DNA from 2 places in the Veillonella intestinalis genome. Region 1 is predicted to be linked to the other one. Evidence: riboswitches for the same ligand, from Rfam matches in the RefSeq annotation. Region 1 holds a riboswitch; the other holds the start of a gene.
The links. Region 1 has a riboswitch for S-adenosylmethionine ahead of NFR27_RS05345 (vitamin B12 dependent-methionine synthase activation domain-containing protein). Riboswitches for the same ligand answer to the same signal wherever they lie in the genome.
Positions count from the first base shown of each region.

Region 2: it holds a riboswitch for S-adenosylmethionine, as region 1 does, so the genes downstream of both, NFR27_RS08865 (5-methyltetrahydropteroyltriglutamate--homocysteine S-methyltransferase) here and NFR27_RS05345 (vitamin B12 dependent-methionine synthase activation domain-containing protein) in region 1, are expected to answer to the same signal.

Region 1 is NZ_CALPCB010000005.1:123,256-128,945, reverse strand. It holds gene mnmG (tRNA uridine-5-carboxymethylaminomethyl(34) synthesis enzyme MnmG) at 1-977, shown strand, start outside; gene rsmG (16S rRNA (guanine(527)-N(7))-methyltransferase RsmG) at 986-1,777, shown strand; SAM riboswitch class I at 1,977-2,071, shown strand; gene NFR27_RS05345 (vitamin B12 dependent-methionine synthase activation domain-containing protein) at 2,127-2,792, shown strand; gene NFR27_RS05340 (homocysteine S-methyltransferase family protein) at 2,854-5,283, shown strand; gene NFR27_RS05335 (methylenetetrahydrofolate reductase) at 5,369-5,690, shown strand, end outside.
Region 2 is NZ_CALPCB010000010.1:37,051-42,740, forward strand. It holds gene NFR27_RS08860 ([FeFe] hydrogenase, group A) at 152-1,594, shown strand; SAM riboswitch class I at 1,849-1,960, shown strand; gene NFR27_RS08865 (5-methyltetrahydropteroyltriglutamate--homocysteine S-methyltransferase) at 2,027-3,172, shown strand; gene NFR27_RS08870 (AzlC family ABC transporter permease) at 3,162-3,887, shown strand; gene NFR27_RS08875 (branched-chain amino acid transporter permease) at 3,884-4,216, shown strand; gene NFR27_RS08880 (LacI family DNA-binding transcriptional regulator) at 4,625-5,653, shown strand.

The sequences.
Region 1 (5,690 bases):
ATCATACTAATGAAATGTATGTTCAAGGTATGAGTACAAGTTTGCCAATTGATGTGCAATACAAATTCTTGCGTACAATTCCAGGCCTTGAAGGGGTTGAAATTATGCGTCCTGCTTATGCTATTGAATACGATTGCTTAAATCCTTTGCAATTGACTCCAGCTTTGCAGGTTAAATCCATTAAAGGTTTATATTCTGCAGGACAAGCTAATGGCACTTCTGGTTATGAAGAAGCAGCTGCTCAAGGTTTAATGGCTGGTATTAATGCAGCTTTATACTTACAGGGTAAAGAGCCATTCATTTTATCGCGTTCAGAAGCGTATATTGGTGTATTAATTGACGATTTAGTAACTAAAGGGACGAAAGAACCGTATCGCATGATGACAAGTCGAAGTGAATATCGTTTATTATTACGTCAAGATAATGCGGATATGCGTTTAACTGAAAAAGGCTATGAAATTGGCCTTGTTACAGAAGAACGATATGCTCGTTTTAAAGCAAAGAAAGCCTTAATTGAACAAGGATTAGCTGAATTACAAAATACGCCAATTAATCCATCAACTGAAGTACAGGCTAAATTAGAAGCTATGGGAACAGCGCCTATTAAGACTGGTATTAAAGCATTTGATTTAGTAAAACGTAATGAGTTATCGTATGGTGATGTAGCGGAATCATTCAATTTATCCCGTTATACGCCAGATGTGGAAGAAGAAATCGACATTATGATCACTTATGATGGTTATATTAAAAAACAAATGGAACAAGTGGCTAAAGTGCGAAAATTAGAAGAAAAGATTATTCCCGCTGATTGGGACTATGAGACTATGAAGGGCATTTCCTTAGAAGCGAAACAGAAATTAGCACAAATTAAACCTCATTCCATTGGCCAAGCTAGTCGTATTTCTGGTGTTTCACCAGCGGATGTATCTGTATTGTTGATTCAATTAGAGCAATATCGTCGTGAACAACAATCCTAGGAGGGTCTATGAACTTTACTGATAATTTAGCTGTTCAATTAGAAGCTGCTGGTTTTAAGGCAACCGCAAAGCAGTTGGGACAATTTAATACATTTTATGAAATGCTTATAGAGACCAATAAAAGCTTAAATTTAACGGCTATTACAGATCCTCATGAAGTAGCAGTAAAGCATTTTGTAGACTCTTTAACAGCATTAGATACTGTTTCCGATGAAACAGCAAAGGTCCATACTACTGATGGAGCAATTCAACATACTACAAACTCTTTAATTGGTGTAGTATTTAAAGAAGGCGCTAAGTTGTTAGACCTGGGGACAGGCGCTGGTTTTCCAGGCATTCCATTAGCTATTATGCGTCCTGATTTAAAAATTACTTTATTTGATTCCTTACAAAAGAGACTTACTTTTTTAGAGTCAGTTATTACAGCGTTAGACTTATCTAATGTCATAACTTTACATGGTCGTGCTGAAGACATGAGTCATACTTTAGATCATCGAGGGATTTATGATATTGTAACCAGTCGTGCGGTTGCTAGATTACCTATTTTATTAGAATGGGCATTGCCTTATGTGAAACAGAATGGTTACATGGTAGCTTTAAAAGGGGCTGCTTATGAAGAGGAAATAGGCGAAGCAAAGAAAGCTTTACAAGTATTAAAAGGCGAAATTGCTAATATGAAGCCGGTTCAATTACCGACGTTAACAGATAAGCGAGCAATTATTTATACACGTAAAACAGGTGTTACGCCTAAGCAGTATCCTCGAAAACCAAAAGAGATTAAGTTAAAACCGTTAGTATAATTAAATAGATAATAGAATAGATGGTTGAGTAAATAATAGCCTAAATAACTAAATATAATTGGACAAATAATATAAAACCCCTGTGTTGAAGGTTTTACCTATAACAAAGTGTATTTTTTACATATAGGTGAAACCCTGCATACTCAGGGGTTTTTCTTGACAATCTATAGTGTAGACGGTATTCTATTTTTATATGTTAGCCTTATCAAGAGCGATGGAGGGACTTGGCCCAATGATATCCGGCAACCAGCAATAGCAAGGTGCTACTTCCAACAGGAAACTGATAGATAAGGAGAGATCCTCTATCTAAGTTAGATAGAGGTTTTTTTTAGATAGAGGAGATGTGCGTATGGCAATTTATAATGGACGTTTACCACAAATTGATATAGATGAAGCCACACGCTATGCAGGTTTGCAGAAGGCCAAAGAGTTTCCAAAAGAATATGTCAAAGAGGCTTGTTTAGAAGTTCAATTGGTGGCAGATCCTAGCGGTGTATATGAAGCTTATGAATATGATGCTAAACAGGGGCTGATTAAGAGTAATCCACCACTTCAAATTGAAGGAAGTTCTATTCGTGAGCATTTAGGCAATGCTACTAAAGTCTATGTTATGGCAGTTACCCTTGGTGAAGATGTAGAATTACGCAGTGCTGAATTATTTAAGGACGGTAATTATACACTGGGGTTATTGATGGATGCAGCGGCTACGGCAGCAGTAGAACAAGTAGCTAATCAAGTCAATGAAGTAATACAGCAAGAAGCTGAAAAAGCTGGATATAAGACAACTTGGCGTTTTAGTCCTGGATATGGTAATTGGGATTTAACAGTACAAAAGGACTTAGCCCGTATTATAGGTGCTGAAAAAATTAATGTATCAGTGACTGATAGTTTTTTATTATTTCCGAGAAAATCAGTGACTGCTATTATCGGTTGTATGCCTAATGATGAAGAGGTATTAACTAAGCGAGGTTGTACATCTTGTGCTCAAGTAAATTGTATATCACGAAAAATATGAGTATATGAGTATCAAAATGTAAGATTAGTATAGGGATAAATTAGAGAGATGAGGCGATAGTATGTATATTTTTGATGGTGCTATGGGCACAATGTTACAACAATCAGGGCTAGTAGAAGGGGAATGTCCTGAATTATTTAATGTGAATCAACCAGATATAGTGACGGCTATTCATAAAGCATATTTACAAAGTGGTAGTGATATCATAACAACCAATACATTTGGTGCGTGTAGTTTAAAATTAGTTGATTATGGCTTAGCTCATAGAGTTAAGGATATAAATACAGCAGCTGTAAAAGTAGCCAAACAAGCTATAGCATCAGTTAAAAAAGAGGCTAAAGTGGCAGGATCTATGGGACCTACAGGTCAATTTATAGAACCTTTGGGACAAATTAGTTTTGATGAAGTCTATAATTCTTATTATGAACAAGCTCTTGCTTTAATTGAAGCAGGTGTGGACTTTATTATTATTGAAACTATTATTGATATACAGGAAATGCGGGCTGCTTTATTAGCGGCTCTTGATGCGCGTAAAACTCTTAATAAAACAAAAGAAGAAGTGGGTGTTATCTGCCAATTTTCATTTAATGAAGATGGCCGAACTATTACAGGTACACCACCAGAAGTAGCGGCTATTACAGTAGAAGCTATGGGCGCTGATGTAGTAGGTATTAATTGTTCCTTGGGACCTGAGCAATTAATTCCTTTAGTAGAACGGTTAGCATCGGTTACTAATTTGCCTATAAGTGCTCAACCTAATGCAGGTATGCCTAAATTAGTCGGTAAAGAAACGATATTTCCTTTATCACCGGTTGAAATGGGCGAATATGTACCGGCTTTAATAGATGCTGGGGCTACCTTTTTAGGTGCTTGTTGTGGTAGTACATCAGCACATATTAGTGAAATTGCAAAGGCAGCTCATAGCCATACACCTAAAGAGAGAATGACTGTAGCGCCATTTACAGTCTTTACTAGTCGTACTAATTTTGTAAAAGTTGGCCATAAGGAAAAACCAATTATTATTGGAGAACGCATTAATCCAACTGGGCGGAAGGTATTAGCTAAAGAGATTAAAGAAGGTCGTTTTGCTATGGTGAAACGAGATGCTTTAGCACAAGTGGCAGCTGGTGCTGATGTGTTGGATGTAAATATGGGTGTACCTGATATAGATGTAGCTGCTACTATGAAACGGGCTATTATGGAATTAACAATGCTAGTAGATGTGCCTTTATCAATTGATACTATAGATTCAGCCGCTATGGAAGCAGGTTTAAAAGCATATCCAGGTCGTCCTTTGATTAATTCTGTGAATGCAGAACCAGAACAACTAGAACGTGTATTGCCTTTAGCTAAGCGGTATGGAGCTGCAGTGCTTTGTTTACCTTTAGGAAAAGGTGATTTACCAGTTGTGGCTGAAGAGCGCGTTGCTTTGGCCAAAGAAATTGTTTTGGCAGCTTATGAAGTTGGTTTACGCAGTGAAGATTTATTACTTGATCCATTAGTGCTTACCTTGGCTAGTGGTCAAGATAGTGCTATACAGACCTTGCGTACGCTAGCCATGTATAAAGAAACTTTTGGTTTTCCTACAGTTATGGGTTTGTCTAATGTATCCTTTGGACTGCCACAGCGACCGTATTTAAATAGTCAATTCTTAACGATGGCTTTATCACATGGATTAACAGCACCTATATTAAACCCTTTAAATAGCACTGTTAAAAAAGCGTTTATAGCGGGACGTACTTTATTAGGTTTTGATCCAGCAGCCGCCGAATTTATTGCTGATTATGGTCAAGATGAAGAAGCTATGCCAATTGGTATTGTGACAGCTAATAAAATAGAAAAAGCAGTATTTAATAGTGAGGATCCTCTAGAAAATATTAAGCATGCTGTAGAGCAAGGGGAAAAAGAATTAGTTATTGAATTAGTGGAACAAGCGTTAGCAGAGGGACTTGATCCTTTAAAAATTACTAAGCAGGCTTTATCTGAAGCAATGAATGTAGTGGGGGATAAATTTGGCAGCGGTAAGGTGTTTTTGCCACAAGTTATGCTAGCTGCAGAGGCTATGCAAGGTGCTTTTCAGACTATTAAACGTGTACTACCTGAAAATGATGGACTTACACGAGCTACAGTTATAGTGGCTACAGTTAAAGGTGATATTCATGATTTAGGTAAAAATATAGTAGCTGCTTTGTTAGAAAATAATGGCTATCGTGTAGTTGATTTAGGTAAAGATGTAGATCCAAGTGAAATTGTAGCCGCTGTTAAACGAGAAAATGCATCCGTCGTTGGAATTTGTTCATTAATGACTACAACCATGCCTATGATAGATGTGACGATTAAGGCTATTCATGAAGCTGGTTTACCATCTAAAGTTATTGTTGGGGGTGCTGTATTGACACAGGACTATGCAACGAAAGCAGGCGCTGATAGGTATGCTAAAGATGGTATTAGTGCAGTGAATATTGTGAAAGAATTATTAGGCGATGATTAATATGTATTTGTTAGTTATATATTAAGCTATATTTTATTAGAAAAGAGTAGATAGGAAATAGAGTTTAGAGAGAGTTGGGGATAGTATGGTAAGATCATTACGAGATAAACATAAAGTGGGTCAATTCACAATTACTGTTGAATTAGACCCACCTAAGAGTGCTTCTGTAACAAAGACGTTTAAGGAAGCAGCTCAATTAATTGATAAAGTTGATGCTATTAATATTGCAGATTGTCCGATGGCAAAATTGCGTATGAGTCCTATAGCTTTAGCTCATTTAATAAAATTCCGAGCCCAGATAGATACAATTTTTCACTTAACTTGTCGTGACCGTAATATTTTAGGTTTGCAAGCTGAATTATTAGGGGCGGCTGCCTTGGGGGTTAATAATATATTGACTCTTACTG
Region 2 (5,690 bases), on a different contig from region 1:
TCTAATTCCTATTTGAAAATAGGACATTTAAGATGATATACTACAAAGAGACATCACTCACAACCATGAATCGCATGGTCGAGGTCCATTCCGGCAGATGTCGGGGTATTTGAATACATAACTAGTATTATATTGTGTGAGGTGCAAAATTATGAGTTTCGAAAGTCGATTCCAACACATTGATCGTCGTGTCCCAATTGCTGAAGATAACATTGCGATTGTACATGATTTGGAAAAATGTAAAAACTGTACATTATGTCGTCGTGCTTGTGCAGACGTGATGGGTGTACTTGACTACTATGATTTAGAATCTACAGGGGATAATCCTATCTGTGTTCATTGTGGTCAATGTGCCGCTGCGTGTCCATTCGATTCCATGAATGAACGTAGTGAATTAGATCAAGTAAAAGCAGCGATTGCTGATCCAGATAAAATTGTTGTTATTCAAACAGCACCAGCTGTACGCGTTGGTATTGGTGAAGAATTTGGTTATGAACCAGGTTCCTTCTTAGAAGGTAAAATGATTGGTGCCCTTCGTGCCTTAGGTGCGGACTATGTAGTTGACACTAATTTTGGTGCTGACTTAACTATCATGGAAGAAGCTAGCGAATTAATTGAACGTGTTATTAATGGTCATGGCGAATTGCCACAGTTCACTAGTTGCTGTCCAGCATGGGTAAAATTTGCTGAAACATATTATCCAGAATATTTACCTAATATTTCTACAACTCGTAGCTGTATTGCTATGGAAGCAGCTATGTTAAAAACATATTTTGCTGAAAAAATGAAATTGGATCCAGAAAAAATTGTATCCGTAAGTGTAGCACCATGTACAGCTAAGAAATTTGAAATTCGTCGTCCAGAACAGAACAAATCTGCTGAATACTGGGGCAAAGAAGATCTTCGCGATACTGATTATTGCATTACTACTCGTGAGTTTGCAAAATGGATTCGTGAGTCTGGTATTGATTTCACACAAGTAGAAGAATCTACTATGGATAAATATATTGGTGCTGAAACTGGTGGTAGTGTTATTTTCTGTAACACTGGTGGCGTAATGGAAGCGGCTATGCGTAGTGCTTACAAATTCATCACTGGTAATGAACCATCTCCAGAACCTTTCACTAACTTACAAGATGTTCGTGGTATGGAAGGTGTTAAAGAAGCTGACGTTGAAATCGCTGGTAAAACATTAAAAGTTGCCGTAGTTCATGGTGGTAAAAATATCCGCGATTTCTTAGATAATATGAAAGCAACTGGCAAGAAATATGATTTCATTGAAATGATGGCTTGCCGTGGTGGTTGTATTGGTGGTGGCGGTCAGCCACGCGTTAAAATGCCAGTAGCTGATAAAGTAAAATCAGCTCGTATTGAAGGTATTTATAAAGCTGATTCTGAAATGAAACTTCGTTCCAGCTATGAAAATCCAGAAATTAAGGCAATTTACGAAGAATTCTTAGGTAAACCATTAGGGGAACGTTCCGAAGAATTGTTACATACTCATTACACTGATCGCAGTGCTGATTTAGGTGTTCGTAAAGATGTAACACCTGAAACTTGTCCAACATCTCCTAAATTTAAAAAGCCTGAATAAAACTAGGCTATTATATATTGAGATGAGACTAGTTTTACTATAGCTTAACTATAAGACAAATAGGGCATTGGAGGCTGGTGCTAAGCATTAGCTTCAATGCCCTTTTTATATACTAAGTAAAAAGCAGAGGGTAGATTATTATTTTATAGCTATGCTTGCTGGTACAACTACAGTTGACAGATATGTTTTATTTGAAGTATCATAATATATATCCAAAAGGTGATATTTAATATGCCTTTATTAATAATTGTATAGTATCATCCAGAGCAGCTGAGGGAACTGGCCCATTGATGCTGCGGCAACCTGCTTTATAATTGGGGTTATGAAGCAAGGTGCTAAGTCCAACGGGAAACCGACAGATGATAAGACATAGGTCGTCATTTGTTGACGACTTTTTTTATTTATGGGCCACTAGGAGAGGAGACTGAGAGTATGAGTAATACAAAACAAGTAATCGGTAAAGGACCATTTCGTTATGATGTAGTAGGTAGCTTTTTGCGACCTGATGCAGTAAAAGAAGCTCGTCAAGCCGTCGAAGCAGGCAAGATAAATGCAGTAGAATTACGTAAAGTAGAAGATGATTCAATTCGCGATTTGATTAATAAAGAAGTAGAAGTAGGCTTACGAGCTGTAACTGATGGTGAGTTCCGTCGAGCTTACTGGCATTTGGACTTTTTAGAACAATTAGTGGGTGTTGAGCGAATTAAAGCAGAACAGTGGTCTGTGGCTTTCAAAGGGCATCAGCCAAAGGCGGCTACGCTTAAAATCGTAGGTGACATTGATTTCCCTGAGGATCATCCATTTATAAAAGACTTTCAGTTTGTGAAAGAATGTGCAGGGGATAGCGCTGTTGCTAAATTTACGATTCCTTCACCATCTATGCTTCATTTGATTTGTTGTGTCCGTGAAGAACATTATGAAGCATTACCACAATATGCGCAAGAAGAAGCCTTATTTGAGGCTATTGCTAAAGCATATCGCAAGGCAATTCAAGCTTTTTATGCAGCTGGTTGTCGTTATTTGCAATTAGATGATACTTCTTGGGGTGAATTTTGTGATGAAACTAAGCGTAAAGAATATGCAGCTCGTGGCTTAGATTTGCAATATATTGCTAAAAAATATGTGGAAGTTATTAATTATGCATTAGAAGGAAAACCAGATGATTTAGCCGTGACTATGCATATTTGTCGTGGTAATTTTAGATCGACTTGGTTCTCGTCTGGTGGTTATGAACCAATTGCAGAGACCTTGTTTGGTCATTGTCATATTGATGGCTTCTTCTTGGAGTATGACTCTGATAGAGCGGGTGGTTTTGCACCATTGCGGTTTATTAAAAATCAAAAAGTGGTACTAGGTTTAGTGACTTCTAAATTCCCTGAGTTAGAAAAAGAAGAAGATTTATTAGCCCGTATTGAAGAAGCATCGCTATATGTACCAAAAGAACAATTAGCCTTAAGTCCACAGTGTGGCTTTGCCTCCACGGAGGAAGGCAATAATCTAACTGAAGCAGAGCAATTTGCGAAGTTAGCCCTTATTAAACGTGTGGCAGAAAAGGCTTGGGGGCCTTATGAAGATTGATGAAACAAATAAAGGTCGGGAAGCCTTTCGCTATGCTTTCCCCCTAACAGTACCGATTTGTGCTAGTTTCCTTTTTTTAGGAATTTCTTATGGCTTGTATGCAGTAGGACAGGGCTTGCCTTGGTATTTGCCATTTCTTATGAGTGCTACTATTTTTGCAGGATCTATGGAGTTTGTCACTGTAGCCTTGTTGGCTGCGCCATTTGATCCTTTAGGGGCATTCGTATTAGCTTTTATGGTCAATGGGCGTCATATTTTTTATGGCCTTACTATGTTGACTCGTTATGGCCCCTTAGATTGGAAGAAATATCCGTTGATTTATGGTTTATGTGATGAAACATTTGCTATTAATGCGACCATTAATTTACCGAGTCAAATTGATCGAGGGTGGTTTTATTTACATGTAACTTGGCTAAACTATATATATTGGGTAGGCGGTGTTGCCCTTGGCGCTATAGGGAGTCATTTTATTAAATTCAATATGCAAGGGATTGAATTTATTTTAACGGCCTTATTTACAGTCATATTTTTAGACATGTTATTAACAGCTAAAAAATATCAGTCTGGTTTGATTGGTTTCTTCGTGGCACTTGGCATGCTGTATTTGTTAGGTCCTAATTTATTTATTTTGCCAGCCATGGCATTGATGGTCATTATATTCTGTGGACTCTTTTGGTTTAATAGTAAGGGTGAAAAGGAGGCGCGTAATATATGACTGGTTGGGAAATTGTACTTACGATTGGTGCTGTTGTTTTAGGCACTATGGCAACGCGGTTTACCCCATTTCTTATTTTTTCAAAAGCGGGTAAGCCACCTGCTATTATTGCTTATTTAGGCACTGTGTTGCCAGCCGCTGTTATGGGTTTATTGGTAGTATATTCTTTAAAAGACATGACAGTGTGGACCTATCCCCATGGCTTACCTGAAATCATTGCTATTGTAAGTATTATCTTGGTACATTTATTAAAGCGCAATATGTTATTGAGTATTGCTACGGGGACTGTTGTATATATGGTTCTTATTCAGCAGGTATTTGTGAAGTGAGCAAAAATTGCTAACTATAATAATGGGAAAGATGATTATTTACCATTATTTTGAAGTTTTAATAAAAAATAGTGCTAAGCATGCAAAACAGCTATAGCCCGATTCCTCTAGTAATTACGGAGTGAATCGGGCTTTTTGCTCGTAAATAAATAGTAAAAATAGTGTAAAAATAAAAGTCGTATGTTAACAATGCATAGCAAATATGTTGTAAAAACATTCTTCTTGTTGTATTATGATTGTGACGAAGTTACGAAAACGATTTCGTAAATCGATACACAACAAATATTGTGTAAGTTAAGGAGTGAGTGATGGTCTATTTGACCACACTAAAGGGGATCTAATAGTTCGTGTATGGAGTAGCTAAGTGCTTACCTCTTTTATGCGCAAGATAGGAAAGGAGGCTGCTATATGGGTAAAATAACGATTGCCGATGTAGCTGAACGCACAGGTTTTTCAAAGACAACAATTTCTAGATACTTAAATGGTAAATATGAATATATGTCAGCGGCCACACGGGAACGAATTAGTGAAGTAATTAAGGAAATCGAGTATAAGCCAAATAAAATGGCTCGTAGCTTACGTTTACAACAAAGTCATATGATTGGGGTTATAGTGTCTGATATTTCGAGTCCCTTCTCAGCCATTCTATATTCTGGTATTGCTGATTGGTGTGAAGAACATGGATTTACCGTACTCTTAGCTGATGCGGCTGATGATCCACAGAAAGAACGGCGATATATTCAATCTATGATTGCCCAAGGTGTAGATGGTATAGTTATTAATGCAACGGGTGCTGAAGTGGAATACTTAAATGAAGTAAACCGTTCAGTTATGCCGATTGTATTAGCTGACCGACCAGTGGCAGGTTGTGATTGTGATTTAGTATCATCAGATACGGAGCATATTACAGAGGCTAGTTTAGACTTATTATTAAGCAAAGGGTATGAGCGAATTTTATTTGCTACTCGGCGAGTCGGTACCAATGGTATTCGTCGTTTACGCTTTGATGAATTTGTGAAACAGTATGAAGCCAAAACAGGGCGATCAGCACTTACCTTAGAGTATGATAAAACAACAAAGGATATACTTACCAATACGGTGATGACAGAACTAGCAGCAGCACGACAAGCGAAGGAACGATTTGCTGTATTTGCTGGTAACGGGGTAGTGCTTAGTGATATTGCTAAGATTACACGTCAACAACAGCTAACTATTCCTCAAGACTTAGGAGTATATAGTTATGATAACTGGACCTGGATGGATGTCATTGGACCTGGTATTTCCGTTGTTGAATTACCGACTTATGAAATAGGCCAAGAATGTGCTCGCTTATTAGTTGGTCGCATTAAGGAATCTTTGAATGAGGCCGCTAGTGAAGTATTGGAACGCCAAAAAGTAATTTTACCATGCTCCATTGTTGAACGCCAGTCACTATAAGTGGTGTAGTTAATTAAGGTAATAATGAGCTCGTTTC